3 regions of the Halomonas sp. KX33721 genome follow, and region 1 is predicted to be linked to each of the others. Evidence: predicted binding sites of a transcription regulator. Region 1 holds the regulator's gene; each other region holds the start of a gene.
What was found. The regulator FNR, encoded in region 1, switches genes on or off when oxygen is low (the NO sensors DNR and NnrR bind a similar motif). The targets are predictions, from matches to a motif close to TTGATNTANATCAA.
Positions count from the first base shown of each region.

Region 2: dsrO (sulfate reduction electron transfer complex DsrMKJOP subunit DsrO) is a predicted target of FNR. The motif match lies at 4,746-4,759, and genes of this name have one in related genera.
Region 3: A3220_RS08780 (HAD-IC family P-type ATPase) is a predicted target of FNR. The motif match lies at 1,243-1,256, and genes of this name have one in related genera.

Region 1 covers NZ_LVIA01000016.1:156,297-166,714, forward strand. The annotation lists gene A3220_RS07375 (CcoQ/FixQ family Cbb3-type cytochrome c oxidase assembly chaperone) at 1-36, shown strand, start outside; gene ccoP (cytochrome-c oxidase, cbb3-type subunit III) at 33-962, shown strand; gene ccoG (cytochrome c oxidase accessory protein CcoG) at 1,187-2,623, shown strand; gene A3220_RS07390 (FixH family protein) at 2,631-3,155, shown strand; gene A3220_RS07395 (heavy metal translocating P-type ATPase) at 3,152-5,602, shown strand; gene ccoS (cbb3-type cytochrome oxidase assembly protein CcoS) at 5,599-5,817, shown strand; gene A3220_RS07405 (sulfite exporter TauE/SafE family protein) at 5,814-6,509, shown strand; gene hemN (oxygen-independent coproporphyrinogen III oxidase) at 6,686-8,113, shown strand; gene fnr (fumarate/nitrate reduction transcriptional regulator Fnr) at 8,171-8,923, shown strand; partial or broken gene A3220_RS07420 (tRNA 2-thiocytidine(32) synthetase TtcA) at 8,910-9,278, opposite strand; gene ttcA (tRNA 2-thiocytidine(32) synthetase TtcA) at 9,471-10,337, opposite strand.
Region 2 covers NZ_LVIA01000005.1:44,115-54,532, reverse strand. The annotation lists gene A3220_RS01740 (TraX family protein) at 1-672, shown strand, start outside; gene A3220_RS01735 (diguanylate cyclase) at 650-2,275, opposite strand; gene A3220_RS01730 (5-(carboxyamino)imidazole ribonucleotide synthase) at 2,417-3,571, opposite strand; gene purE (5-(carboxyamino)imidazole ribonucleotide mutase) at 3,581-4,099, opposite strand; gene A3220_RS18120 (XRE family transcriptional regulator) at 4,317-4,589, shown strand; gene dsrO (sulfate reduction electron transfer complex DsrMKJOP subunit DsrO) at 4,846-5,622, shown strand; gene nrfD (NrfD/PsrC family molybdoenzyme membrane anchor subunit) at 5,606-6,799, shown strand; gene A3220_RS01705 (molybdopterin dinucleotide binding domain-containing protein) at 6,792-9,887, shown strand; gene chrA (chromate efflux transporter) at 9,907-10,418, opposite strand, start outside.
Region 3 covers NZ_LVIA01000020.1:158,618-169,035, forward strand. The annotation lists gene A3220_RS08765 (inositol monophosphatase family protein) at 1-665, shown strand, start outside; tRNA gene A3220_RS08770 (tRNA-Pro) at 763-839, shown strand; gene A3220_RS08775 (hypothetical protein) at 887-1,096, opposite strand; gene A3220_RS08780 (HAD-IC family P-type ATPase) at 1,352-4,063, shown strand; gene A3220_RS08785 (hypothetical protein) at 4,118-4,321, opposite strand; gene A3220_RS08790 (sulfite exporter TauE/SafE family protein) at 4,426-5,154, opposite strand; gene ppnN (nucleotide 5'-monophosphate nucleosidase PpnN) at 5,215-6,597, opposite strand; partial or broken gene A3220_RS16865 (LysR family transcriptional regulator) at 6,813-7,694, shown strand; gene gcvP (aminomethyl-transferring glycine dehydrogenase) at 7,756-10,418, opposite strand, start outside.

The DNA of each region.
Region 1 (10,418 bases):
GATTCCCGCCACGACAGGGGAGATAAGAATAGATGAATAATTTATGGGGTGACTCCCTATCCAGCTTCTGGAGCGCCTGGATTATTGTCGTCACGCTGGGCACGATCGCTCTGAGCGTTTGGATTTTGTTAGCCAACCGCCGGACCGACAAAACCCCAGATGCTGATGGCAATATCGAAACCACTGGCCACGCGGCTGACGGCATTGAAGAGTATGACAACCCGCTTCCGCAGTGGTGGTTTAAGCTCTTTATCCTGACCGTCGTATTTGCCCTTGGCTATCTGGTGCTCTACCCAGGCCTGGGCAACTACGCAGGCATACTGGGCTGGTCCCAGGAGAGCCAGTGGGAAGAGGAAGTGGCCGACGCGGAAGACCGCTTCACGCCGATCTTTGCCCAGTACCAGGAAGTGCCGATTCCAGACCTCGCGCAGGATGCCGAAGCCATGCAGGTGGCAGAGCGTATCTTCTTGAACAACTGCGCCGTATGTCATGGCTCGAATGCCCAGGGCGGCTACGGCTTCCCCAACCTGACCGACGACGACTGGCTCTACGGCGGTGAACCGGAAAACATTCTGACCACGCTGAACAATGGCCGTAACGGTCTGATGCCGTCCTGGCAGCAGCTCGGTGAGAACAATATCGAAAACCTGACTCAGTACGTACTGTCGCTCTCCGGTGAAGAGCATGATGCAGAGCGTGCCGCCAGCGGTGAAAGCACCTTCCTGGCAGCGTGTGCGGCGTGTCACACCCCCAGCGGAACAGGCAATATCGCACTTGGTGCGCCTAACCTGACCGACGACGTGTGGCTCTACCTAGCACCCGGCCAGGGCGTTGACGACTCCATTCGCCAAACGCTGCGTAACGGTCGTAATGGCCACATGCCTGCCCAGGCAGCCTACATTGGTGAAGAGCGTGTTCACCTCGTGGCCGCTTACGTGTACAGCCTACGTTTCAACGACTAACCCCGTTGATAGGCGTTTAACGCCAGCGTGTACGAAGGGGTGCGGTTACATACCGCACCCTTTCTACATCCAGCATCCGCTCAGCCACCCGGCTATCCGTTACACTATTGTTTAGCAATGTGTGTATAGCGATTCGACATACAGCGACGCGATCTCCTTCACCAATGAAGGTTGCGTGAGCCAGGCTATCGTCCACTCCTGCCTATTGAGCTGCGATCACCGCCATGGAAAAAATACCTAGCCACGATATTACGCCGCCAACCGTTGGGCACCACACGCCGGGAGACACCACCACGCAAGAGATGTACGCCAAGCGGCGGCATATCTACGTGCGGGAGATCAAAGGGCTGTTTCAAAAGGTACGACGCAGCGCGAACTGGGCGCTAATGATGGGCTTCTTTTTGCTCCCCTGGCTGAACTGGGGCGACCGCCCTGCCGTGTGGTTTGATCTACCGGGCCGTGAATTCCACATTTTTTCGGCCACGTTCTACCCGCAGGAGTTCATCCTTCTCTCGTGGCTGCTGATCATTTGCGCCTTTGGGCTGTTTTTCATCACCGTGTTTGCGGGGCGTGTCTGGTGTGGCTACACCTGCCCGCAGAGCGTTTGGACATTTTTATTCATTTGGCTTGAGCACCGCATCGAAGGCTCGCGCAATCAGCGCATAAAGCTGGATAATCAGCCGATGACTGCCAACAAAGCCTGGCGCAAGGGGGCAAAACACGCTGCTTGGCTGCTGATTGCCCTGGCCACCGGCGTGACGTTCGTCGGCTACTTTACGCCGATTCGTGACCTGGTCCAGGAGCTTCCCACGCTAGAAGCCCATGGCTGGTCCTATTTTTGGGTAGGTTTCTTTTTAGTTTTTACCTACCTCAACGCCGGCTGGCTGCGTGAGCAGGTGTGCATTTACATGTGCCCCTATGCTCGCTTCCAGTCGGTGATGTTCGATCGCGATACGCTGATCGTTTCTTACGACGACGCCCGCGGCGAACCCCGCGGCCACCGCAAGAAATCGCTCAGCCATGCCGAGGTCCGAGAAGCGGGCCTGGGTGACTGTATCGACTGCGAGCTGTGTGTCCAGGTCTGCCCGACCGGCATCGATATCCGCGACGGGCTGCAGTACGAATGCATTACCTGCGCCGCCTGTATCGATGCCTGCGATAGCGTAATGGATAAAATGGGCTACCCCAGAGGACTTATTCGCTACACCACCGAGAACGCGCTGGAAGGCAAGAAAAGTCATATTCTTCGCCCGCGCTTGATTGGCTATTTCGTTGCTTTGGTGGTGATGATAGCGACTTTTGCCTGGGCAGTTAATGACCGTACGCCGATGAGCTTTGACGCTGAGCGCGAGCGTACTCAGCTCTACCAAATGACCCGTGACGGGCAGATCAGCAACGTCTACAGCCTGACTGTGCGCAACCTGGACTCCCAAGATCACACCTATGATATTAGCGCGGCAGGCTTACCTAATTTGCAGTTGGATAACACCTCGCTGCGTGTACCTGCGGGTGAATCACGCACTCAGGTGATTACCGTACTGGCCGACCCAGCGTCGTTAAGCGAGCCCAGCCACGCGATTACGTTTACGCTGCAGGCGCAGCAAGATGAGCAAATTCGCCAGACCCGCGAAACGCGGTTCTTGAGCGACATTAGGAGATAAATGCGTCATGTCAGACACCTCGATTCCGCCCTGGTACAAACAGTTTTGGCCGTGGTTTTTACTAGGGCTGCTGTTTTCGTCCATCCTATTTAGTACTGGCTTCGCCATCATGTCGATCAAGAGCTACGACGGCATGGTGGTCCAGGAGGATTACTACGAGCACGGTAAAGCTATTAACATGGTGCTGGCGAAGCAGGAGCGCGCGCGCGAACTCAATTTGAGCGCCGACCTGCGCATCGACCCACTGACTAGCGATATTGTGATCGACCTTGCTGGCGATGCTCGTCCGGATAAACTCTATTTGGACCTCATCTTCCCCACCGAAGATGACCGTGATCAATCCTTCGTACTAGAACACGTGCGCGAAGGCCGCTATATCACTCAGGGGCCGGATAATTTGCGCTACCGCTGGTACCTACAGATTCAGCCCGTGCAAGGCGATGACGCCGAGTGGCGCCTGATCGGCGAAGCCCGCTTCCCCAATGAAACGAGCGTTGCCCTTCTGCCCGGAGGGCGGTCAGAGAGCGAATGAGCACTAAAGCGCTAAGCTGCTACCACTGCGGCAGCCCGGTGCCCGACGGCGCACCGTGGCAAATCGTGGTGGACGACACGCCCCAGTCATTGTGTTGCCCCGGCTGTGAAGCCGTAGCACACGCCATCGTCGACGGCGGCTTAGAGAGCTACTACCGCTACCGTACCGAACTGCCCGAGCGCCCCGATGAGCGTCAAGCTGCAAAAGCGGATACTTGGTCGGTGTTTGACGATCCAGGGCTGCAGGCGCAGTTCGTTCACCCAGACGGCGATGAGGGCCACGTCAGGGCAACGCTGGCTGTAGAAGGGATTACCTGTGCCGCCTGCGCGTGGCTCATCGAGCACCGCTTGAACGCGCTTGAAGGCGTTGTCTCTAGCGCAGTCAACCTGACCCATCACCGCCTGCGGGTTTCCTGGGCCCCAAACGTAGTAAAGCTATCGCAGCTATTCGCTGAACTTGCCGCGATTGGTTACGATGCTCAGCCCTATGAACCCGACCAAGCCCAGACGCGGCTGCAGCATGAAGAGCGCATGAATGTGCGCCGCTTAATAGTGGCGGCGGTCGGGATGATGCAGGTCATGATGTTCTCCATCCCCATTTATGTGTCGGGGCCTGGGGAACTCAGTGAAGACTTCTTTGCGCTGTTTCACTGGCTCTCGTTCGCTCTGGCAACGCCGGTGGTGTTCTTTTCAGCGCAGCCATTCTTCCGTAACGCCCTGCGCGACCTAAAAACGGGCGTGCTAGGCATGGATGTGCCTGTTTCACTCGCCATTGGTGGGGCTTATTTCGCCAGTAGCTACGCGGTGCTGTTTAACGTGGGAGAGGTCTATTTTGACTCGGTCGCCATGTTCACCTTCTTCCTACTGTTTGGCCGCTACGTGGAAGGGCGCGCTAGGCGACGCAGCGGCCATAGCGGCAATGCGCTTAGTGGCGTACTACCGGTCTCTGCTACACGGCTGGAAGCTGACGGCAGCGAACGCATTCTGCCCGCTAGCGAGCTTGCCCCCGGCGACCGCGTACTTATCAAGCCCGGCCACGGCGTCCCCGCCGACGGTATTATCGAAGATGGCGAGTCTAGCCTGGACGAGTCGATGCTGACCGGCGAGTACCTGCCCGTCACCCGCCGTGTGGGCGAACAGGTGGTAGGTGGCAGCCAAAACATGGAGAATCCGCTCACGGTGCGGGTGACTCATGCAGGCCACCATGCACGCGTGGCGGGCATCGTCGATTTGACCGACCGCGCCTTTGCCAGCCGCCCGCGCTTGGCGCAAATGGCGGCGCGCATGGCGCACCTGTTCGTACTGCGCCTGCTGGTGGTCACTGCTTGCGTGACCGTGGCGTGGTGGTTTATCGACCCTTCCCGCATGCTTTGGGTGCTGCTCTCCGTTCTAGTGGTGACCTGCCCCTGTGCGCTGGCACTCGCCACCCCAACGGCTCTCACGGCAGGGCATGGGCAACTGCGCCAGCGTGGCGTGCTGATCACCCGCGCCGATGCCATCGAATCACTTTCTAACGCCACGCGGGTGATTTTTGACAAAACCGGCACGCTCACCCGTGGCGAGATGCAGCTCACCCAAACCTGCCCGTTAAACGAGCAAAGTAGCGAACAGCTACGGGCCATTGCCGCCGCGCTGGAAGCCCACTCCGAGCATCCCATTGCCCGCGCGTTTCGCCCGTTCCGCGATGCCACACTGCAGGCGCGTCAGGTGAAAAGCGTCACCGGCAGCGGGCTAGAAGGCGTGCTTAACGGCGCAACGTGGCGCTTGGGCAAGCCCGATTTTGCAACGACGGAACCACTCACGCCGCCCAGCGCCGGGCAGTGGCTGCTGCTGAGTGAAGATAGCGCCCCGCGGGCCTGGTTTAAGCTCCACGACGGTATCCGTGAAGATGCTGCGCAAACCGTAGCCGCCCTGCAGGCCAGAGGGCTTAACGTTGAGTTACTGTCAGGCGATACGCAGGAAGCCGTAGAGAGCTTAGCCGAGCAGCTCAACATCACCACCTGGCACGCGGGCAAATCACCAGAGGGCAAGCTGGAGCGGCTGCGTGATCTGCAGGCGCAGGGCGAACGTGTGGTCATGATTGGCGACGGCATTAACGATGTACCCGTGCTCGCCGGTGCCGATGTGGCCATTGCCATGAATGGCGCCACCGACTTGGCACGCACTCGGGCCGATGCAGTCTTGCTCAGCCCACGCTTAATACGTATTGTCGAGGCCATCGAGATTGCCAGCGCCACTCGGCGCATCATGCGCCAAAATATGATTTGGTCGGTTTGCTATAATTTCTCTGCGCTTCCCCTGGCCGCGATGGGGCTGGTACCGCCTTGGTTGGCGGCGATCGGTATGTCGCTAAGCTCTCTCTTCGTGGTAGGTAATGCGCTGCGCCTCACGCGCTGGCGTACCTCACCCGCTCCTCAGATAGCCCCAGCCACACCGGTGACCGTATGACCATTCTCTATCTACTGATTCCGCTGTCGCTGATTCTGTTGGGGCTGGCAGTGTGGGCGTTCTTCTGGGCCGTGAAGAATGACCAGTTCGACGACTTGGAAGGCCCTGCCCATCGCATTCTGTTCGACGACGATGAGAACGATCTCACCCCCGAACAGCGCGCCGAGCGCAAAAAAGGTACCAAGCCACCCCGTGACCGTGAGCCACCGCCGTGAACCCGACCGGACTTGACCTGCCGCCGTTGATGGCGGCGTTTGTGTTTGGCCTGATGGGGGGTGCTCACTGCATTGGCATGTGCGGCGGCATCATGAGTGCGCTCACCTTTGCCGTGCCGCCCAGCATGCGCCACCCAGCTCGCATGGGGGGATTGCTGCTCAGCTATAACACGGGCCGTATCCTGAGCTATATGACGGCAGGGGCCTTGGTGGCCGCGCTCGGCACCTTAGTATCGCTGTCACCTCAGGCGCGTATCGCGCTGCAGGTCGTCGCGGCGGTGATGCTGATCCTAATGGCGCTGTATATCGCCAACTGGTGGAAAGGGCTATTGAAAGTCGAAGCCGTGGGGCGCAGGCTATGGCGCTTCATCGAACCCGTCGGGCGGCGTTTGATGCCCGTGGTTCACCTGCCGCAAGCCTTTGCGCTCGGTGCCCTGTGGGGCTGGCTGCCTTGTGGGCTGGTGTACTCGATGCTCGCCTGGAGCTTGGCCATTGCCGACCCGCTACAAGGGGCGTTATTGATGGGGGCCTTCGGCCTGGGAACGCTGCCTGCCCTGTTAGCCACGGGTCTGGCCGCCCGCCAGCTCAGCCAGTTAATTCGTCACCCGGCGACCCGTAGCCTTGCCGCGCTGACGATTATCGGTTTTGCCCTGTGGCAGCTTTGGGCGCTGATGCCCCATGCCGGACATTAAGAGCTTACCCATCAAACTCCTCTAGACAATACTCAATACAAACATCCTATCGCTTGATATAGCTCAACGCTTTCCCTTCTACGCTGACGTAGCATTCCAACACGTGTTCGAGCTGCGAAGCTCGTCGCTTATGTTGGTCGGTTCTTGCTTTGCCCTGCTACTTAGGAGCGCTCCTTATGCCCGTTCATGCCACTGCTGCTCTCGCTCACCCTATTTCTGCAGCGATTGAGGCCACCGCCTGGGATGACGCCCTGATACGCCGCTACGACACCAGCGGCCCTCGCTACACCTCATACCCTACAGCACTCTCGTTTCACGACCAGTTCACCGCTGACGATATGACCCAGGCGCTTGAACGCAGCAATGCCAGCCAAAAGCCGCTCTCACTTTATGTTCATGTGCCCTTTTGTCGCAAAATCTGTTTTTACTGCGCGTGCAATAAAATCGCCACGAAAAATACAGCCCTCGCCGAGCCCTACTTGTCTCGGCTGGATCGAGAAATGGTGCTGACCTCCCGGCATCTTGATACAAAGCGGCCAGTGCAGCAGCTGCACTGGGGCGGCGGCACGCCGACGTTCTTAACCCTGGCGCAGATGAGCGATTTAATAGACCGCCTGGATGCACGGTTTGGCTTATCGAGCGCACCGGACCGCGACTACGCTATTGAAATTGACCCACGCGAAGCGGATGTCTTTACCCTGCGCCACCTGCAGTCGCTGGGCTTTAATCGCTTAAGCCTGGGCGTTCAGGATCTCAACCCACAGGTGCAGGCAGCGATTAATCGCGTGCAGCCACGGGTGCTCACTGAAACCTTGATGGATGAGGCGCACCGGCTTGGTTTTCGCTCGCTCAACCTCGATTTAATTTATGGCCTGCCCTTTCAAACCGAGCAAAGCTTCGCTGATACCCTAAGCCAAGTGATTGAACTGGGCCCGGCACGGCTGTCGGTCTTTAACTATGCCCATATGCCAACCCGCTTTGCGCCCCAACGACGTATTAATGAAGCCGACCTGCCCAGCGCGGATGAAAAACTGGCTATTTTGCGTACCACTATTGAGATGCTGACCCAAGCGGGTTATGTACATATTGGTATGGATCACTTTGCTCGCCCAGAGGACAGCTTGGCTCAGGCACAGCGCTACGGTACGCTGCAGCGCAACTTCCAGGGCTACTCAAGCCATTCCCAGTGCGACTTGATTGGTTTGGGGGTGTCGGCTATTTCTCGGGTAGACGACGTTTACGCACAAAACCCCACTCAGCTGTCCCACTATGAAGCTGCCTTAGATGAAGGTAGGCTAGCGACTGTAAAAGGGTTACTCTTAAATAAGGATGACCTAATGCGCAGAGAGGTGATTGAGCGCTTAATGTGCGATATGGCCATTGACCTTGAAGCAATAGGCCAGCGTTGGCAGATAAATGCCGCTGACTACTTTTCAACCGCTCTTGAACGGTTGAAAACCGCCGAGCAGGATGGCCTGCTAGTGCGCCAAGGCCTCTATTTACAAGCTACGCCCACCGGACGGCTGTTGATTCGGCACTTAGCCATGGCCTTCGATAATCACCTGCAACATCAGGGCAACCAACGCTACTCGAAGATTTTATAAGCGTATCGAGACACCTACCCCCTGCGCCTATGATGGCTAATAAAAAGGGAGCACCACATGTCATATCCTGCCAGCCAACGACGTTCACTGCTGCAAGAGGCGCGCTGCCAAACCTGTAGCCTAAGCTCGCTGTGCCTACCGCTTGCCCTAGAGCTTGAGGATATGAGCCAGTTCGATGCGATTATCCGCCGCCGCTCGCCGTTGAAAAAAGGCGAGCGGCTGTTTCGCCAAGGAGATCCTTTCACCAGCGTTTACGCGGTGCGCTCTGGCAGCTTGAAGCAGGTGACTAGCGAAGGGAATGGCAACGACCAGCTCACCAATTTCTTTCTACCCAGCGAGCTGGTGGGTCTGGATGGGATTGACGAAGAACACTACCCCGGCACCGTGATTGCCCTGGAAACCACCACGGTATGCGAAATTCCGTTTGACCGTTTGGACTCGCTCTCCGAGGAGCTGCCCGAACTGCGCGGCCAGCTTTACCGCAGCATGAGCAAGGAGCTACGAGACGACCGGCGGATGATGCGTTTACTGTCACGCAAAACTGCCGATCAGCGGCTGGCCAGCTTTTTGATTACACTTTCTGACCGTTTTCGGCGCCGGGGCTACTCCCCCTATAGCTTCCGGCTTTCCATGTCACGGGCAGATATGGGCAACTATCTAGGCCTCGCGGTGGAGACGGTTAGCCGTATTCTTAGCCGCTTTCAGCAGCAAAACGTGGTGGCCGTCTCCGGGCGCGAGGTCAATATTTTGGATATGCAGCGCCTCATCACCCTGGCGGAAGAGGAAGCCCAGGCGGTTAACTCACGTTAAACGCCTGAATGCGCCCTTCCATCAATGCGGCCTGCTTCGCTTCCAGACCGGCAAAATCAAACAGCTCACGGTCGGCAAGCTGCGAAGGGGCAACGTTGGTCACCGCTTTGAACATACTTTCCAACCGGCCGGGGTGTTTTTTATCCCACTCCGCCAGCATCTCTTTGACAACCTGGCGCTGCATATTGGGCTGAGAGCCGCACAGGTTGCAGGGAATGATCGGAAACTCCATCAGCCTCGAAAACTCCGCAATATCCGCCTCTTTGCAGTAGGCCAGCGGGCGAATCACGATGTTTTTACCATCATCCGAGAGCAGCTTCGGTGGCATGGCTTTTAAGGTGCCTTATATGCCAAATTTTTTTAAAAGAGGAAGAGTGAGTGAGTAAAGCATTACAATACAGTCACTTAATTTTCTTTCTTCTAAAGAAAAACAAACACAAGCCATACAAAAAAATTCATTTTTTGTAAAAAAAAAGCTTTAAGCAAATGCAGTTGATCAAAATATAACCAAAGACAGCCCAGATACACCAATGTATTCTTTACAAAATCATAGGTTGATTGCTTCTATAAAATTGGTCGAAGAAACATCTACACTGCCAGTATGGTTCGAGATGACTTTACTAGACCTGTCGATATCGAGATTGTGGAAATCGAAAAGATTTAAGTCAGCTAGTTGGCTTGGACTTACATTCTGGATACCGTTAAATATGTTTTCAATACAACCCGCTTTTTGTTTTTCCCAGCCTGCCAACATGTTTTTTATATTCTGTCTTTGTAAGTTCTCCTGAGAACCACAAAGATTACATGGAATAATTGGAAATTCTACAATTGATGCCAGCTTAGCAATATCTTTCTCACGACAATAAGAAAGCGGTCTTATTACAATATTTCTGCGATCATCACTTAGCAGCTTAGGAGGCATTGCCTTTAACTTACCGTTAAAAAACATATTCAAAAAAAGAGTTTCTACAATGTCATCCATGTGATGGCCAAGAGCTATTTTTGTAGCCCCAATCTCCTCAGCAAACCCATATAGAGAACCCCTTCTAAGTCTCGAACAAAGTGAACAAGTAGTTTTCCCTTCAGGAGTTTTCTCTTTAACAATTGAATATGTATCCTTATCCATAATATAATAATCAATATTATTCTTTTTGAAGAAGCCAGGAAGAACATGCTCCGGAAAACCGGGTTGTTTTTGGTCGAGATTCACAGCGACCACATCAAAATTAATCGGTGCTACTCTCTTCAAATACAACAGAGTATCAAGCATAACAAATGAATCTTTGCCACCACTTATGGCAGCCATTACTTTGTCACCATCTTCAATCATAGAATAATCACAAACAGCTCTCCCAGCGTTAGCCCTTATTTTTTTATAAAGCTTGTTCAAATCCATCTTTTCTTTAGGCTTCATAAACCACCATTAAAATAAAAGTTATAAATAAATAACAAATCAAAATCTTCATAACCAATATTCTAAATCAGATGGCATAAA
Region 2 (10,418 bases), on a different contig from region 1:
GATTTAGGTTGGGCAGGCTCTTCGATTGGGCGCATTGCGTTTCCGCTGTTTGCCGCCATGGTGGCGTGGCACGGCTTATTTAATACGCGTAATCCGCTGCGCTATTCTCGGCGGATTTTGATTATCGGACTCGTCGCACAGCTGCCCTATATGCTGATGCCCCGCGCCTCCGATGCGTTTATCTTGAACGTCTGCTTCACCTTGGCCAGCGGCTTGGCACTGGGTGCTTTGGTACGCCAGGGCTGGCAGCACTACCAGCAACAAACCTTAGGTTTGGGCTGGCTGATGCTGGGAGCCGCGGTGGGCGTTACCGCGTGGTATTTGCTCGGGTTCTGGGTGGAGTATGGTCACAACGGCCTGCTGCTGATTCCGCTGTTTATGTTTGCCATGCAGGCGCTCAGCGAAACCCGAAATGCGTTGAAATCGCGCCTTTGGGCGGGGCTAGCGGCATTTCCTGTGCTCTGGATTGCCGGGCAAATGAACGCCTCCGACATGGCTAAATCGTTCACCGTCGCCACCTGCGTGATCGTGCTGATGCTGGCTGCCGGTGCTGCCCAGCGAGTGCCGCCGGTGGCGCTGGAAATGCCGCGCCGCCTTTGGCTTGCCTGGTACCCAGGGCACTTTGCCTTGATTGCCCTGTGGCTACTGCTTAGCGGTCAATTGGCAGGTTAGGCGCCTGTTCCGCCACACGCTTGTTCACTTCTTCACGCATCCAGGGCTGGTAGCGGCGCAGCCGCGCCCGTCCTTCGGTCTTTGCCTGATACATCGCCGTATCTGCCTGTTTAAGCACATCGGCATGGTCGCAGGCCGTGGCATCAAAACAGGTGTAGCCCATGCTAGGTGTCACCTCTACCCAGCGGCTCTCTAAACGGTACTTGCCGGACAACGCGCTCTGCACCGCATCCATGTAACGCGCCGCCACGGCGTTGAGCGCCTCAGGGTCGGTGGTATCAAATAGCGCCAGCAGCACAAACTCATCGCCGCTTAAACGGGCGGCCATATCATCCGCCTGCAAACACGACTCCAAGCGGCGCGCGACCTGCACCAACAAGTCATCCCCTGCGGCATGGCCTAGGGTGTCGTTAATCAGCTTGAAGCGGTCCATATCCATAAACATCACCAAACCACCGCGCTGGTCGCTGTTCTGCCCATTACACAGCGCCTCTAAACGCTCGATAAACAGCCGGCGGTTGGGCAAATCAGTTAGCGCATCGTAGTAAGCCTGGCGGTAGATAATCGCCTCGTTGCGCTTTCGTTCGGTGAAATCCTCAATAATCGCCACACCGCCCACCATCTGGTTGCTGGCGCTATGTACCCCGTTGAAGAACGCTCGCAAAGGCGTGCCCACACTGGCGTTGGGCAGTTGGTAAGTGCCTTCGTAATAGCCCGTGCCTTTTTCCAGCGCATCCCTAACCGCCTGAGCCACCTTTCGGTCGGCAGAGCGGTCCAGCATGCGGTAGCCGAGTAACTTTGAGCGCTCCACGCTCAGGATAGCCAGCAGTTTGCTGTTACAGTCGGTAATCTGCCCCTGCTCATCGAAGTGCAGCACGCCTAACGGCGAGTGCTGAAAAATAGAGCGATAGCGGTTTTCGCTTTCGCGCAGCTGCGCCTCCCGGGCGGCCATGCTCACCCGCAGGGCGATATTGTCGTGAATGGTGCGGCTAAAGCGGCGGCTGGTCGCCATAATTAAGCCTAAAAACAGCACCAACATCAGACCAATCAAAATGGAGAGGGACGAGCCCTGTAGCAGAAATTGAAACTTCAGGGGCAGTAGAATGGGCAATACAAAGCCAATGGCAATCCACCACACCGAAGAGAGCGTGGTCACGCCCCCCGCAGCAATACCGGCCAGCACAATCGAGAGCGCGGCAATTTGGCCGGGGTGGTCGTGGCTAAACAGCAGCACACCCGAAGTCCCCCACACGCACCCTGATGCAATGGCACCGATGGCAAACCAACGCAGCCAGCGCTGGCGCTGCTGCTGTAGCGCAGGCAGGCGCTTAAACCGCTGGGCTAGCAGTAATCTCAATCCTGAAATCGCCACCAGCACCGTAAACCACCCCAGCAGTAGCGCGGCATCCACCACCGGCCACATGGCCGCTACCAGCAGCCCACCCGCCAGCACGCTGCTCAGCACTGGCTGCCAAAGGTTGTCGTAAAGCAGGCGCACTTTTTCGCCACGCAAACGCTGCATGGTGATGTGATAGTCACGCTGATAACCACTGCGCAGCCCGGAGGCCATCGCCGTGGCGGCGAGGGGTGTGGGGGGCGACATACAAACTCCCTGTTCTTCAGTCGGCTTAACGCCAATCTTATTGGTTAGGCTTTGTTTAATACATCTGTTTTAGCACGTTTAAGTCACAAAAGTAGTCACCATCAGAAATTAAAAAGCCGCCTTTTCAGGCGGCTTCGTTGTTCATAACGTAGATTCAAAACTCCACTCAACGGGGGGCGCATCGGGTATCAACGCCTGACAAGCACGCACTTTTTCAAGCAGCTCGGCGTGACTCGACGCCACGACGTTAACGTGAGCCAGCTTACGCCCTGGGCGCTCGGCTTTGTCATAGCGATGCAGGTGGGTGTCGGCAATGGCCAGCAGCGCGGCGTTATCACCTTCCAGGCCAATCACATTCACCATGCAGGTGGGCGCAATGGCGTTGGTTGCGCCTAACGGCAAGCCTTGAACTGCCCGCAGATGGTTCTCGAACTGGCTGGTAGCCGCGCCATCCATCGTCCAGTGGCCGGAGTTATGCACCCGGGGGGCCATTTCGTTGGCCAGCAGGCTGCCGTCGCGGGTTTGGAACAGCTCCAGCGCCAGCACGCCCACGTAATCCAGCTCATCCAGCAGCGCACGAATGTAGCTGTCGGCGGTTTGTTGAACGCTGGGGTCTAAATCCGGCAGTGGGGCCACGGAGTAGCGTAGGATGCCGCCCACGTGCTGGTTCTCTGCCATGGGGTAGAACACCACATCCCCATCGCGGCCGCGCACCGCAATCATCGATACTTCGCGCACAAAATCGACAAACGCCTCGACGATGAGCTGCGTATGGCCAATCGAGTCCCACGCCTCTTGAGCCTGTTCCGGTGCTTTCAGCACCGCCTGCCCTTTGCCGTCGTAGCCTTCCGTGACTGATTTGGCCACTACCGGGCAACCAAGCTCAGCGGCGGCGGCAGCGAGCTGCTCAGCACTTTCCACCACGCGATAGGCCGGCGTGGGAATACCCAAGCGATCAAACAGCGTTTTCTCTTCTACACGGTTTTGGCACACCGCAATAGCGCGACTGCCGGGATAAACCGGCTTGTGCTGCTCAATCTGCTTTACCAACTCAACGGGGAGGTGCTCGAATTCATAGGTCACTACATCGACCTTATCCAGAAACGCCGCCAGATGCTGGTTCTCCGGGTCGACAATCACCTCGCCGATACCCGCGCTGGGGTTACCGGTGGTATCTAAAAAGGTGAAGGTGTTGCCCAGCGGATAACCTGCCAGCGCCAGCATACGCCCGAGTTGGCCTGCACCGAGGACACCAATGTTTTTTGCAATCATATGTTTTGCACTCTGTGCGCTCATGATGGCTACCTATTGGGCCGAGGAGTCTACGTCAGGGCGCGGGTCGGGGTTATCCAGCACCAACTGGGTCTGCTCGGCGCGGAACGCCTCAACAGCTTCGCGCACGGCGCTGTCCTGAAGACCCACAATTTGTGCGGCCAGCAGGCCTGCGTTGGTGGCACCGGCTTTGCCAATAGCCAGGGTGCCTACCGCAATACCACCCGGCATTTGGGCGATGGAAAGCAGTGAATCCAAGCCCTTCAGCGCTTTAGACTCCACCGGCACACCCAGCACCGGCAGTGCCGTTTGTGATGCGACCATACCCGGCAAATGAGCGGCACCGCCTGCGCCTGCCACAATCACCTGCAGGCCACGCTCAGCGGCACTTTTTGCATATTCGAACAGCAGGTCGGGTGTGCGATGCGCCGATACCACACGGGTTTCGTAGGGAACGCCCAACCGCTCTAACATCGCCACCGCGTGCTCCATGACCGGCCAATCAGACTTCGACCCCATGATCACGCCCACCTTGGGTGCGCTGTTCGACATGCAAAACTCCTCGGCCAACGGCCTATTTAAGCTAGAAAGCAGTCCATAAGCCGCGCACAGTGCGCAGCTCACTCAGAAATAGGAAGGCGCATAGTTTACCAGAGCCACGGGCATTTGCGGGTGTTACTCGCTGCGTGAAATTTTCATCAAATTAGGCATTGAAAACCGCGTGAGTTGGCGGCATTGTGTGTTTGTCATTTCCGACTGATGGAGTCACATGAGTACGGCATACTCAACTGCTCACGCAGAATCATTAGATCCTCCGCGAAGCAGCCCTGACCTCGATGTCAGGGAACTAGAAAAACGTACGCGCCTCATGCGTATTATTACCCGCCTGATCGCCGTATCAGATCTGGGAAGCCGCGAAATAGCCCGCCAGGCTGGCTTACCCGTTCAAAAGATCAGCGACCTGCTCGCCGGAAGGCTAGAGCACCTGGACATCAACGAGCTTAATGTCCTGCGCCGCACGTTAGAGCTGGAGGCGCCATAGCAACAGCTACTACATCAGAATCTACCCCCTTTCGATACAGGCTGGCCCATTGGGTCAGCCTGTTTTTGTTTGTCACGCTTAATAGGACGTCTTTCATGAAAACAATCAGTTAGCGTTTTAAGATTAAGTGAGCATTAAGTAAAGTGCGCTAACTCATTGACGAGAATCAACTTTCCCCTTCAACGTAAGGAGTAGTCTTAGCGTACCCCGACCATTCGCCCCTGCGAATGACCTGTTCATCAGTTAAGGAGGCGCTATGGACGCCATACGCCGCTCGCTACTCGGCCAGCTGGCCCGATTAAGTGCAGGCGCTGCACTGATACCCTTTTCTAGCCTTGCCCAAGCAGGCATTAATCAACAGCCTGCTCGACGGGAAGGTGATCCCGCAAAGCGCTACGGCATGCTGATTGATCTTCGCCAATGCATCGGCTGCCAGGCTTGCACAGTGTCGTGCCATATTGAGAACGCCGCCCCGCTTGGCCAGTTTCGAACCACGGTCTCCCAGTACGAAGTGCAGCATCAGGAGAGCGGTGAGCTGGCCACGTTTATGCTGCCCAGGCTGTGCAATCACTGCGAAAACCCGCCCTGCGTACCCGTTTGTCCCGTTGAAGCTACCTACCAACAGCAGGATGGCATCGTGGTGGTGGACAGCGACCGCTGCGTGGGCTGCGCTTATTGCGTTAACGCCTGCCCTTACGACGCCCGCTTTATTAACGAGCGTACCCAAACCGCCGACAAATGCACGTTCTGCGCGCACCGTTTAGAGGCAGGGCTACTGCCCGCGTGTGTTGAAAGCTGTGTTGGAGGTGCGCGGATTATTGGTGATATGCGCAATCCTGACAGCCAAATCAGCCGCATGATTCAAGAGCACCGTGATGCACTGATGGTACTTCAGCCAGAAAAAAACACGCTTCCCCAAGTGTTCTACCTCGGGATGGATGAACGCTTCACTACACGCCCCGTGGCGGGACCCGTGGCGCTTGAAGTGTTTGACCCCCACGGCCAGGAGATGGGCTATGAATTCCACCATTGAACTGCTCGCCCCGCGTTATGACATTGCCTGGTACCCCTGGGCAGTACAGTACTTTTTCATGATCGCCGTCTCCTACGCGAGTCTCTGGCTTGCAGCCCCCGCGTTAATCTTCGGCAAAAAAGCGTGGCTGCCCACCGCACGTCTTGCACTCATCGCTTGCGTCAGCACCACGCTGGTCGCACCTGTTGCACTACTTGCAGATCTACACCAACCGCTGCGCTTTTGGCACTTTTATGCTTACGCCAACACCCACTCGTGGATGTCCATCGGCAGCGTGGTTCTGCCGCTCTATCTCGTCAGCGTACTGGGCCTTGCCTGGCTGGCTTGGCGCCCGGCGCTCCAAGCCCAGCGCAATGCGCCAGGGCTGAGCGGATGGATGGCTAAATGGCTAAGTCTGGGCGATAGCGCTACTCCAAGGGCACTGGTGGCCATCGTGGGGGTAGCCGCACTACTGCTTTCCAGCGGCATTATGCTTTATACCGGCGCGGAGCTTGCCATTGTGAAAGCACGCCCGCTATGGAACACCGTATGGCTTCCGCCCATGCTGGTCGCGACAGGCTTCATCGCGGCAGCAGGGCTGGTGTTGGTACTCAACCAGGTAAGCGGGCTGTGTTCGCACGCCACCGTTCGGCAAACGCTGTATGTCCTACTCGCCTTCTGTGCCGTGGCGGGTTTAATCGCGGCTAGCTGGTACCTGGATGGTATTAACGCCAACATTGGCTCGGTCGCAGCAGCGCTGGAGTCTGTTCGTCACAGTCCCTCCTGGCGTAGCACCGCGCTGTGGGGCGGTATTACTGGCATAACGCTCTTTATAGCGGTGGCGTGGTTACTCTCACGCTTTACCCAACGCCAACCCGCACTGTTTGCCTGGGCTTGGCTACTTGGTTTGGTAGCCATTCATATGGGCTGGATGTTCCGTTGGGTGGTGCTGATGGACGTTCAGCACGTCGCCCGTAACAGCGCAGGCTTTCACCACTATGGCATCCCCGCTGGCTCTTCCGGACTGTTAGGTATTCTCGGTACGTTTGGGCTTTGGTTCGCCGCTATCTTACTGATTGAGCTATTTATCCCATGGCGGCAAGCCCAGCAAGGTGGCGTTAAACCGCCGCCCTCTTTCGATACCAATACACCTAGTGACTCGCTTAACGCCGAACAAGGAGCGCCTAACCATGGCTAAGTCTGCTCAAGACCCCTCACGCCGCCGGTTTCTCAAAGGCGCCGCTGCCGCAGGCGGTGCCGCCACCTTTGCAGTAGGCTACGCTGACCCGCTTGCCAAGATGGCCAAAGGACTCAGTGGCAGCGCGGGGGAAAAACCCAAGCACAACATTCACGGCAACTCGCTTACGCCGGAGTACCGCGTTGACTTAGCCACTGGCGAGCTAACCCTCACTCCCGATCAACGCACCGCCTTTACCATTTGCTACGGCTGCACCACCCAGTGCGGCGTACGGGTACGCATTGATGACACCCAAGGCGAAGTGCTGCGGGTATCTGGCAATCCTTACCATCCGCTCTCTGCAGATGACCATTTACCGATGCGCACCCCAGTGGCCGATGCGCTTCGCAGCGTCAGCGCCTACAGCGAACAGGGGCAGGTTAACCGCTCTACCGCCTGCGCCCGCGGAAATGCCATGATGAGCCAGATCACTAACCCGTTCCGTATCGACCACTGCTTGAAGCGCGTTGGCGAGCGCGGTAATCGGGAGTGGCAAAAAATCTCGTTTGAACAGCTGATTGAAGAGATTTGTGAGGGGGGCGATCTGTTTGGTGAAGGCCATGTGGATGGGCTGCGCGCCATTCACGACCATGACACGCCTATCGACCCTGCCAATCCAGAGTACGGCCCCAAGGCGAATCAGCTGATGGTCATGGAAGCCACCGACTACGGGCGCTCAGATTTACTCAAGCGCTTCACGCTCAACGCCTTTGCTACCCGCAACTACGGCCACCACGGTGCTTATTGCGGCTTGGCGTTCCGCATGGGGTCGGGGGCCGTGATGAACAATATTGTCACCAATGCCCATGTAAAACCCGATATTCAGAACGCACAGTTCATCATGTATATCGGCTGCGCGCCTAGCCAAGCAGGCAACCCGTTTAAGCGTCAGGGCCGCTTGCTTGCTCAGGCACGCGCTGCAGGAACCCTTGAGTACGTGGTAGTCGACCCCGCGCTAAATGCCGCCACTTCCCACGCGGCGGATAATAACCGCTGGGTGCCCATTCGCCCCGGCACCGACAGCGCCTTTGCCATGGCGATGATTCAGTGGCTACTGGATAACGAGGGTTACGCGAGCGACTTCCTCGCCCTGCCGGGCCAGACCGCTGCCAATGCTGCAGGCGAGACCACCCACTCCAACGCGACGCACTTGGTCATTGATACGTTTGAACATCCGCGCCGTGGCTACTTTTTGCGCGCCAGCGATTTGGGGCTTGCTGAGGCCGGTAGCGATGCGGATATGCCCGTCGTCGTGTCAGACGGCGAATTCGCGCTCAGCGAAGATGTCATGGCCGCCGAGCTATTTGCCGAGCGCGCAGTGGAGCTTGCCGATGGCAGCACCGTCACCGTTAAAACCAGCCTAACGCTGCTGCGTGAATCGGCCCATGAATACGACATGGACACCTACGCGGAACACTGTGGTATTCCCAAAGCAACGATTATCGATTTAGCCAAAAAGTACGCCAGCCACGGCCGCAAGGCAGCCGTTAATTGCCACGGCGGTATGATGTCAGGCAACGGCTTCTACGCTGCCTTTGGCGTTCAAATGCTCAACCTATTGGCAGCCAACTACAACATGAAAGGCGGCAGCGCGGTGGGCGGTGGCACCTATAAAGGCACCGGCGAAGGCCCACGCTACGACTTAGCTAATTTCCCCGGCAAGCGTGGCCCACAGGGCGTGTTTCTCTCGCGCTCACGTTTCCCCTATGAAAAATCATCGGAGTACCAGCGTAAGGTAGCGGCTGGTGAGAACCCTTACCCTGCGAAGGCTCCTTGGCGCTCACTCGCGCCACCCACCCTCACCGAGCATTTACCTTCTGCGCTGGATGGTTACCCTTACCCCATCAAAGCCCTGATTGGCTGCATGGCCAACCCGATTTATGGCCAAGCGGGCCTGAAAGGCGTCGTTGTCGATAAGTTAAAAGATCCCAGCCGACTAGGGTTATTTGTCGCGGTTGATGGCTTTATCAACGAGACCAATCGTTACGCCGATTACATCGTACCGGATTCAGTGATGTACGAAGTATGGGGCTTTACAGGCTCCTGGAAAGGCACGCTAGGCAAGCTGACCACCGCGTGCTGGCCGGTGGTTGAACCGCGCCAACAAAAAACCGCCGAAGGCGAGCCGGTGTCTATGGATAGCTTCTTTATTGCCGTAGCTAAACGGCTGGGGCTGCCGGGCTTCGGTGATAACGCCATCCCCGATACTGATGGCAATCTGCACCCCCTCAACCGCGCTGAAGATTACTACTTGCGGGCAGCGGCCAATATTGCCTTCCAAGAGACGCCGCTACCAGAAGCGAACGAAACTGACGTTGCCCATAGTGGCATTGCACCGCTGCTGCCTAAGCTTGAACGTACGCTGAAAGCCGACGAGCGCAGCCGTGTGGCCTATCTGTACGCCCGGGGTGGACGTTTTGAAGATGCCAGCGAACACTTCGTAGGCCAACATTTAAAACGCCAGTGGAAAGAAACCCTGTGTGTCTATAACGAAGCGGTTGGCACCAGCATTGATACCACCAATGGGCTGCCAAACCGGGGCGTACCGTGTCACTCGCTGCCTCAAATGGCGAATAAGCAGCCCATGCGGGAGATCTTCTCAGAGCAAGAGTGGCCGTTACTGGCATTCTCGTTCAAATCCAATCTGATGAACTCCTACGCCATCGGTAACGAACGGCTGCGGATGATCAAGCCCTACAACCCCGTGCAAATGCACCGCCAAGATGCCGAACGCTTTGGCATTCAGCACGGCGACACCATTCGCATTGAAAGCCCTGGCGGCAGCGTGGTGGGGCTAGCCCTGGTAAGCGAAAGCGTTGTGCCCGGCGCACTGGGTATTGAACACGGCTACGGTCATAAAGATTTAGGCGCCACACCACACATCATTGACGGTGAACCCCAGCCTGATATGCCGTGGATGCGGGCAGGCATCAACATCAACGACTTGGGGTTTAAAGACCCTACGCGGGCGGTAGACGGCACTTGGCTTGAACCGATTAGCGGCGCCAGCGTGCGCCAAGGGTTACCGGTTAAAGTAAGCCGCGTATAAACCGGCTGGGGTAGTGATGCTACAGCGTGATCACTACCCCACCCAAAGCGACGACGATCACGACTACCCATGCAGGCAGCTTCCATACGGTGAGCAGCAGAAAGCCCGTCAACGCCAGCACAAACTCGTACGGCCCAAGAATGGCGCTGGTCCACACCGGCTGATAAAGCGCCGCGCCTAAAATCCCCACCACCGCCGCATTGGCACCACGCATCAGCGCTTGAGCACTGCTCCACTGGCGGAACTGGTTCCAAAATGGCAGCACGCCGACCAGCAGCAAAAACCCCGGTACAAAAATCGCCAGCAGCGCCAGTAACGCGCCAATCACGCTGGGAATTCCCGGCAACAGCGCCCCTAAATATGCAGCAAACGTAAACAGCGGTCCTGGCACCGCCTGCGCTGCGCCGTAACCGGCCAAGAACTCATCCGCCGTGACCCAACCCGATTGCACTACTTCCGCTTCCAGCAGCGGCAGCACCACATGGCCACCGCCAAACACCAGCGCGCCTGAACGGTAGAACGCATCGACGA
Region 3 (10,418 bases), on a different contig from region 1:
TCGACACGCTGATTAGCCAGCGCCTGGAGGAGTACTTCCCAGAGGAAGCAAGGTTAAGCGAGGAGCTAAGCCCGGAGCATGCGCTGCATACCCCCGCCGAGCAGCTCTGGGTTGTGGATCCGATTGATGGCACCGTTAATTTTGCCCAGGGCCTGCGCCATGTAGCGGTATCAATCGGCTGGATGGAGCAGGGGGTAGGTAAAGTAGGCGTGATACATGCGCCGTTTTTAGGTGAAACCTTTAGTGCAGCAGAGGGCCTAGGCGCATTCTGCAATCAGCAGCCGATTCAGCCGAGCGGCGCTGAGACCATTGAAAGCACGCTGGTAGGTACCGGCTTTCCCTATCAAAAAGAGCAGCGTAAAAAACTTCTGCCACGCTTAGAAGCAGTACTCACAGGCTGTCAGGATGTCCGGCGTAATGGTTCAGCGGCATTGGATTTGTGTGATGTGGCCTGCGGTCGTTTAGATGCCTACTACGAAAGCGTATCGCCCTGGGATTTTGTGGCGGGTTGGGTCATTGCTCGCGAAGCAGGCGCGCGGGTGGGGCATTTAAGCGAGGTGCCTGACGGTGTACCGGCAGACCTCTACCCGGAGCAGTTGCTAGTAACTACCCCTAAGGTTTACGACGCCATGGCGTCCTTATTAAAAGCAGCCGACCACGCTTAGTGGCAAGCGATTGAAAAGAAAGCGCAAAAAGTGCTTTTCATTTGGCGTATAAAACGCTAGTATACGCACCGTCTTGAGGCAAATGCCAAACAGACATCGGAGTGTGGCGCAGCTTGGTAGCGCGTTGCAATGGGGTTGCAAAGGTCGCAGGTTCGAATCCTGTCACTCCGACCAATATCGAAAAAGCCGCTGCATTCATTGCAGCGGCTTTTTTCGTTGGTTCACTTTTTCTTCTTTCGATCATGGCGCATAAAGGGCAGTATTTTGGCCATGGTATCGGCCATCACCTGATCCAGCGGCTTATGGTCCACGCTGATGGCGGCGCGGGCCGCGGTATAGGTGCCTTTGTACTCACGCACAATGTCGCTGTCGCTCATGCTGTTGGGTAGGCCTTCCTTCTCTCGAATGATGTCGATGACCGCTTTCTCCATGCAGCACCTCCTCAGTGTGGCAATCCTTTTGACGTACTCTGTGGATGTAGCGCCGTCGGCGTTTACTGTTGGTCTGCGTGACAGTCTAGTACAGCACTCTTTCAGGTTGCATGATGCAGATTAAATAGGCTGGCGTTTGGGTACTCTTGATGCAAGTCAAGCTTTTAGCGGTGGGAGGCATCCTGCGTAGCTGGGTACGGTATGCTCTGGTGCAAGGTGAGATACCTACTCGAGAGCATCGACCAGGAGGCAGGGATGAGTCGCACAGGCAGGCAGGCTGCAACGCCCAAGGCATGGCATGGGCTATCGGTAGACGAAGCGTTGTCGCAACAGTCGGCGACCCGTGAAGGCTTGAGCCGCGAAGAAGCAGCAGCGCGTTTGGCTCAGTATGGAGAAAACCGCCTGGAGCAGGCCCAGGGGCGCCCCTGGTACAAGCGGTTGCTGGCGCAGTTTGCCAATATCCTGATGCTGATTCTGGTGGTCGCGGCGGTGGCCAGCTCTCTGCTGGGCCACGTGATTGATGCGGCCGCCATCGTGGGCGTGGTGTTGATCATTGCCTTGATCGGCTTTTTCCAGGAAGGCAAGGCCGAGCAGGCGCTGGACAGTATTCGCAACATGCTGTCTCCCCAGGCAAACGTGCTGCGCGATGGCCAGCGTACCACGGTGCCCGCCGAAGCGCTGGTGCCAGGGGATATCGTGTTGTTCGAGAGCGGGGATCGCGTGCCTGCGGATGTTCGGTTGCTGGAAGTACGGCGCTTGAAAACCGATGAGGCTGCCCTGACCGGTGAGTCGGTGCCCGTCGATAAGCAGCCCGCGCCGCTGGCCCACGATACCGAGCTGGCCGAGCGTTCGAACATGGCGTTTGCCAGCACGCTGGTCGTGCAGGGGAATGCCCGTGGCCTGGTGGTGGCGACCGGAGGGCGCTCGGAAATTGGCAAGATTTCCGAATTGCTGCGCAGTGTCGAGCAGATCAAGACGCCATTGCTACAGCAGTTGGATAGAGCTGGCCGAGTGCTGGCGGTGTTTATCCTGCTGGCCGCTGGGATCACGGCGCTGCTGGGTACCTGGCTGCATCAGCAGCCCTTGGGCGAGATGTTCATGGCGGCCGTAGGCCTGGCGGTAGCGGCCATTCCCGAAGGCCTGCCTGCGATTGTAACCATTGGCCTGGCGCTGGGCGTTCAGCGCATGGCCAGGCGGCGGGCCATCATCCGGCGGCTGCCCGCCGTGGAAACGCTGGGTTCGATTTCCACCATTTTCTCCGACAAGACCGGCACGCTGACCCGTAATGAGATGACAGCCCAGGCCATCTGGCTGCAGGATGCCCGTTTCACGCTCGAGGGTATCGGCTTTGCCCCGCATGGCAAGCTATACCGGGAAGGAGCTGCCGCCAAGGAGCAGTGCAATGGACTGGCCCATGAGCCTGCCTTGCAACGTTGCCTGTTGGCCAGCGTGCTGTGCAACGATGCCGAGCTGCACCAGGAAGATGAACGCTATCGCATCTTTGGCGACCCCACCGAAGGGGCGCTGGTGGTGGCCGCCGAGAAAGCGGGGCTCGATCACCTGGCGTTGCGCCAGCAGTACCCGCGTCTCGATGCGATTCCTTTTGAGTCAGAGCACAAGTACATGGCCACGCTGCATGACCTTGAGGGTGGGCGGCAGCTGCTGGTCAAGGGTGCGCCGGATCGCATTATCGAAATGAGCAGCCATGTGATCACCGATGAAGGCGAAGCCCCGCTGGTGGCCAGCGAGTGGGAGGCGCATATCGAAGCGCTGTCCTCGAAAGGCTTGCGGGTGCTGGCGATTGCCGAGAAGGCAATGGAGGAAGACGCTGAGCTCGATCACCCTCATGTGCAGTCGGGGTTGCGCCTGCTGGGGTTGATAGGGCTGTTGGACCCGCCCCGTGAAGAGGCCATCGAGGCGGTGAAACGCTGCCAGCGCGCCGGTATTCGCCCGGTGATGATCACCGGAGACCATGCTGCCACTGCCTTGGCCATTGCGCGGCAGCTGGGATTTCAGCACACCGAGCGGGCCTTGACTGGGCGTGAAATGGAGGCCATGACCGATGAGCAGCTCGAAGCGGTCATTCTGGAGGTGGATGTGTTTGCTCGGGCGTCGCCAGAGCACAAGCTGCGGCTGGTCAAGGCCATGCAGGCGCGTGGAGGCGTGTGCGCCATGACGGGTGATGGGGTCAACGATGGCCCGGCGCTCAAGCGGGCAGATGTGGGTGTCGCCATGGGCATTCAAGGAACGGAAGCGGCCAAGGATGCCTCGCAAATGGTGCTGGCCGACGACAATTTCGCCACCATCGTCCACGCCATCGAAGAGGGGCGTAAGGTTTACGACAACATTCGCAAGACGATTACCTTCATCCTGCCCACCAACGGTGCCCAGGGGCTGGCCATCATGCTGGCCGTGCTGGCGGGCACGAGCCTGCCGGTGACTCCGCTGCAGGCGCTGTGGGTGAACATGGTGGTGGCCATTACGCTGGGCCTGGCATTGGCGTTCGAATCTGGCGAGAAGGATCTGATGCAGCGGCCGCCCCGGGACCCCAAAGCGCCGCTGCTGGATCTCTTTCTGCTTTGGCGGGTGGTGTTCGTATCACTGCTGCTGCTGGTGGGCGTATTCGGCATTTTCAACTGGATTCTGGGGCAGGGGGGTAGCGAAGCGCTGGCCCGCACGGGCGCGGTCAATATGCTGGTGGCGGGCAGTGCCGCTTACCTGATCAATAGCCGTTATTTGCTCAACAGCACGGTGACCTGGAAAGGCGTGTTTGGCAGTCGGCCGGTGTGGGTTGCCATCGGGTTGGTCCTGCTGCTGCAACTGGGGTTCACCTACTTACCCTTCATGCAGTTCGTGCTGGTTAGCGAGGGGCTGGCTGCTCGCCACTGGCTTGCCATTCTGGTGGGAAGTATGGCCGTGTATGGCGTGGTCGAGGTGGAAAAAAGCATCTTGCGCCGGAGGAGGTGAGTGCCACCGCCTGCCATGGGCAGGCAGCGGCAACGTCAGTGCGATAAGAGGTGTTCAGTCACTCTGGGCTTTGTGGTCAGCAAGGGCCGCTGTCACGGCTTCTTGCCACTGTCCTTCGGTAATACCCCAGTGGTCGGCCTGGTCCTTGTCAGGATTGCCGGCCGCCGCTGCGTTCAGTTCTTCCGGGGAATAGCTTTCAAAACAGTGTTTGGCAAAGGCTTTGGCCTTGCCATCGCTCAACTGGTTGATCATTTCCATGGGTCGCTCCTTTCCTTGGTGCTGAAGTCAGAGATAAAGAGTCAAGAAGTATACATGACATGAATGCCGAGTACGGTTCGGCCGCGATCATGCACCAGTATAGACTAGGCCATCAATGCATCCACGACGATCTTGATGGCAATTGTGGCCAACAGGCACATGATGAGCCTGTCGAACCAGCGATGCGGCAGGCGTTTGCCCAGCCTGGCGCCCAGGGGCATGGCCGCCAGAATGACCAGCAGGGCCGCCAGGCTGTACAACGAGCGCTCCCAGGTGAGAATCCCGGCGCTGAGCAGAGCCGGAATCTGCACCAGGGTGATCGCCACGAAGAACACCGAAATCGAGCCGATGAACACCGGACGCTCCAGGCGCATTGCGTTCAGAAAGGTCACTGACGCCGGGGCGGACATGCCCGCAGCGCCTTGAAGCACACCCGCCAACAAACCGACAGGGAGTACAATTCGCTTTGCGACCGTAAAGGGTAGCGTTGCGGTACGCTTGGCCAGCTTGATGATGAGATACAAAAGGATTGCTGCAGCGACGCCTAGCGATAGCAGTGTTGGTGAGAGCGCTACTAGCCCCCAGGTGCCAAGTACAATGCCAGCGCCACCGGCTACGGCAAATGAGAGTAGAAAGCGCAGGGGGAGAAGGTGCTGGCGGTACTGCCATACCTGAAGCGCATTGCTAAAAAGATTGGGAGCTACCAACACTGCAATGGCCAGCTTAACGTCATAAAGCATGGTCAATACAGGTACAACGACCACCGGCACTCCCGAACCAATTGCTCCCTTAATAATCCCCGCAATGGCGAAAGTGAGCAGTGCAATAATCACGGCGAGTTTCCTTGAGCAGGCATCATGGGCGATACCTGCTATGGGTGAAGCGCTAAGGGCCTATCTAAGCACGTAGCAGGGCGTATAGGGTTGTCCATCAAGCTTCATGCGCCCTTGGGCAACAAAGGAGCTAAGCAACGCGTCTAAACGCTGCATCAATTCTGGCTCAGCGGTGAGCTCGAAGGGGCCATGAGCTTCAATGGCGCGAATGCCCGGCTCTTTCACGTTACCCGCCACAATGCCGGAGAAAGCGCGCCTTAGGTTGGCGGCCAGCTCGTGGGTGGGCTGCTGGCGGTGAAGGGCCAGGCCGCGCATCGCTTCGTGGGTGGGCTCAAAGGGTGCTTGAAACTCACGGGCGATGGTTAAGCGCCAGTTGTAGTAGAAGGCGTCTTGATGTTGGCGGCGGAAATCGGCAATTTGGTCAATGCCTTCGCGCATTGTGCGAGCAACGGCCACCGGGTCGCCCGTAATAATGGTGTAGTAGCGGCGAATCTCTTCACCGAGAGTGTATACCAGGAATTCATCGATTTTCTGAAAGTAAGCCGCGGAGTTGGCAGGGCCGGTAAAGATGAGGGGGAAGGGGATCTCCCGGTTGCTGGGGTGCAACAGAATACCCAGCAAATAGAGAATCTCTTCTGCGGTGCCCACGCCACCGGGGAAGACAATAATGCCGTGGCCTAGACGCACAAACGCTTCTAGACGTTTCTCGATATCCGGCATGACGACGAGTTCGTTAACGATGGGATTAGGTGCTTCGGCAGCGATAATACCGGGCTCCGAGATGCCCAGGTAACGGCCATCTTTACGGCGCTGTTTGGCATGCGCTACGTTGGCTCCTTTCATCGGGCCTTTCATAGCCCCAGGCCCACAGCCGGTGCAGATATCTAAATCGCGCAAGCCCAAGTGGTAGCCCACATCCTTGGTGTACTCGTACTCTTCGCGGGAAATAGAGTGCCCGCCCCAGCACACCACTAAACTAGGGTCGCGACCAGGTTTAAGCGTGCCCGCCTTGCGCAGGATATGAAACACCGCATTGGTGGTGCCTTCGCCCGTACTGAGATCAAAGCGCTTGTGGTGCTGAATTTCGTTATAAACATACACAATGTCGCGAATGATGGATGAGAGATGTTCGCGGATACCGCGAATCATGCGTCCATCTACAAACGCTTCTGCGGGCGCGTTAGTCAGCTTTAGGCGAATGCCGCGATCTTGCTGCAGTACTTCAATGTCGAAATCTTTATAGGCTTCGAGAATGGCCAAGCTGTCATCAGTAGCGCTACCGCAATTAAGTACGGCAAGCGCGCAGCGGCGCAGTAAATCGTGCAAACCACTTTTAGACGTGCTCTTGAGCCGATTAACCTCATGCTGCGAGAGGACTTCAAGGCTTCCTTCAGGAGAAATAATGCTGGAAATCGTGGCACGAGGCGCTGGGGTTTGCGTCATTAGTCTGGCTGTCCCTAAGAGTGTTAGTAACGAACCTGCATACTAGCACGGCGCTTGGCGCTGTTCAGCAATGCGGCTAAGCGCCCGTCTTAGCAGCGTTTGTGCTACGCTAGGGGCCTGCAAGCGCACGCGGCAGCGGGTGCGATAGCATGTCACAATAGTGCTTCACGTCAGCGCCTTACGATGATGGATAATGAGGATGTTGCTTAAACCCTATGTTTAATGCCCAATACTTTCGGACGTTTATAACGTTAGTGGAAACCGGTAGTTTCACACGAACGGCGCGTCGTTTAGAGATGACGCAGCCTGGGGTTAGCCAGCATATTCGTAAGTTGGAGAGCTATCTTGGCAAAACGCTGTTAGAGCGCCGTGGCAGAAGTTTTACCCTGACCGAATCGGGCCGCCGTGCCTATGATTACGCACTTAAGCTGTTTGCCGAACATGAGCAGTTCCGGCATGGCTTGGATGATGACTCGCTGGATAGCGGCGAATGCCGGATTGCATCCCCAGGCAGCGTAGGGCTGATGTTTTACCCGTATATTCTCGGTCAGCAGCAGATGCACCCCAACCTGACCGTCAACTATAGCTTTGCGTTTAACCACGAGATCGTCAACGACCTGCTCGAAGGCCGCTACGATATCGGCATTGTGACCGAGCAGGTTAACCACCCTGAGCTCACTTGCACGGTATGGCACAAAGAGCCGCTCTGTTTGGTCGTACCTGCCGATTTCGCAGGCAGTACGCTGTCAGAGTTAATGGGTATCGGTTTTATCAACTACTACGATGGGATTAACCACGCCAACGCGCTGCTGCGGGCGAACTATCCCGATGAATTTCGCTCCATGACTCATTTCCGTCATCAGGGGTTCACCAATGAAGTGAGCATGGTGCTGGACGCAGTGGCGAGGGGGCTTGGCTTTACGGTGGTCTCGCGCTTAGTGCTCGAAACATCGCCGTGGCAGCGGCAGGTGAAGGCGTTAGCGCTTCCCCAAGCGATTAACGAAGTGCTCTATCTTCTTCGTCGGCAAGATTCTGTCCTACCTAAACGCTATGAAAAGCTGTTGAACGGCTTTCATGATCAGCGTCTCCAAGAAAAAAACGCCCCTGATACCCGAGTAAACGGGCCAGAGGCGTTTCCTATCGCGCTATGGGTTCTGCTTAACGGCGATACTCGTCAATGCTGGGGCAGGAGCAGATCAACTGCCGATCACCAAAGACGTTATCGACGCGATTCACTGAGGGCCAGTATTTCGACGCCATCACTGCTTCGGTGGGGAAGGCACCTAGCTGGCGGTCATAAGGCCGCTCCCATGCGCTATCCATTAGGTCGGCTTGTGTGTGTGGCGCATTCACCAGCGGGTTATTATCCAGCGGCCACTCGCCGCTCTCTACTCGTGCAATCTCTTCACGAATTGCAATCATCGCATCGCAGAAGCGGTCAATTTCGTAGAGTGATTCAGATTCCGTGGGCTCAATCATCAGCGTACCCGGTACTGGGAACGACATGGTGGGGGCATGGAAGCCGTAATCCATCAAACGTTTGGCGATATCTTCTTCACTAATACCAGACGCGCTCTTCAGCGGACGAATATCAATGATGCACTCATGGGCGACATTGCCGTTCTGGCCGCGATAGAGAATCGGATAGGACGCTTCTAAACGCTTGGCAATATAGTTGGCGTTAAGAATGGCCAGCTCGGTGGCTTCACGCAGGCCACGGGCACCCATCATCTTAATGTACGCCCACGAGATCGGCAGAATGGAAGCGCTGCCAAAGGCTGCCGCCGACACCGCGCCGCTCTCTGGGTTAACGCCGTTGATGGGCGTCACCACATGGTTAGGCACAAACGGGGCAAGGTGCGCTTTAACGCCGATCGGGCCCATACCTGGACCACCGCCTCCGTGGGGGATGCAGAATGTTTTGTGCAAGTTCAGGTGAGACACGTCGCCGCCGAAGTCACCAGGGCGAGTGAGGCCAACCTGAGCATTCATGTTAGCGCCATCGACGTAAACTTGGCCGCCATGCTGGTGCACCACTTCGCATACTTTGCGAACGTGCGACTCAAAGACGCCGTGGGTGGACGGGTAGGTAATCATCACCGCTGAAAGCCGCTCGCTGTGCTGCTCAGCTTTGCGGGTCAAATCCTCTAAATCTATGTTGCCGTTGGCATCGCACTCCACCACCACCACTTCCATGCTCAGCATGGCGGCAGAGGCCGGGTTAGTGCCGTGGGCGGAGCTTGGAATCAAGCACACATCACGGTGAGCTTCACCTTGCGCTGCCTGATAGCGGCGAATCGCCAGCAAGCCCGCGTATTCACCCTGCGCGCCTGAGTTAGGCTGCATCGAGATATGGTCATAGCCGGTGACTTCAACTAAGAACGCTGCCAGCTCATCAATCATCTGATGGTAGCCCGCCACCTGATCACGGGGCGCAAATGGGTGCAGGTTGGAAAACGCAGGCCATGAGACAGGAATCATCTCGCTAGTCGCGTTGAGCTTCATGGTGCAGGAACCTAGCGGGATCATGGCATGGGCCAGCGACAGGTCTTTGTTCTCAAGACGCTTCAGGTAGCGCAGCATTTCGGTTTCGCTGCGGTAGCGATTGAAGGTCGGATGGTCCAGAAAATCGCTTTCCCGCTGGTAGGCGGCCGGAATACCGCTCAGCTTATCGGTCACTACCTGGTCGTCCAACACTGCCACGGCCAGACCATGCTCATCGCCCAGCAGGACGTCGAATAGGGCGGCGACATCGTGAGCGGTGGTCGTTTCATCCAGGCTGATACCCACATCGCCATTGGCGAAGTAGTGCAGGTTGATGTCGTGGGTCATGGCGCGGCCGTGAATCTTGCCCGCGTCTACCTGGGTAAGGCGTAGCGTATCGAACCAGGTGTTATTCGCTAGTTGAACGCCGGCTTGCTGTAGGCCAGTAGCCAACACAGTAGTCAGGCGGTGAACGCGACCAGCAATTTTGCGTAGGCCTTCTGCGCCATGATATGTGGCGTAGAAACCGGCGATATTGGCTAGTAGCGCTTGTGCGGTACAGATATTCGACGTTGCTTTCTCACGGCGAATGTGCTGCTCGCGGGTTTGCATGGCCATGCGCAGCGCGGTTTTGCCACGGCTGTCTTTAGAGACGCCGATAATCCGCCCTGGGATCGAGCGCTTGAGTTTGTCGGAGGTGGCGAAGAACGCCGCATGTGGACCGCCAAAGCCCATGGGCACACCAAAGCGCTGCGAGTTACCTACGACAATATCCGCACCCATCGCGCCCGGCTCTTTCAGCAGCACCAGGCTAAGCAGGTCGGTGGCCACGCAGGTCATAATGCCGCGCTCTTGAGCCGCCTTTAGCATCGGGGCTAAGTCGCTGACGCTGCCGCTGGCAGAGGGGTACTGAACCAGAGCGCCAAACACATCGTGTTCGGCAAGGCTTTCGGCGGGGCCGGTGATCAGCTCAAAGCCAAAGAACTCGGCACGGGTTTTGACGACATCTAACGTTTGCGGAAAGAGGTCGTCAGCCACGAAGAACGCGTTCGACTTGCTCTTTTTATTGCCGCGCTTACACAGTGCCATGGCTTCTGCGGCGGCGGTGGCTTCATCCAGCAGGGAGGCGTTAGCAAGCTCCATGCCGGTTAAATCCATAATCACCTGCTGGAAGTTTAGCAATCCCTCCAGACGGCCCTGGGAAATTTCGGGCTGGTAAGGCGTGTAAGCGGTATACCAACCGGGATTTTCCAGCACGTTGCGCTGAATCACTGCGGGCATGTGGGTGTTGTAGTAACCCTGGCCAATATAGCTTTTGCTGACGCGGTTCTGGCGCG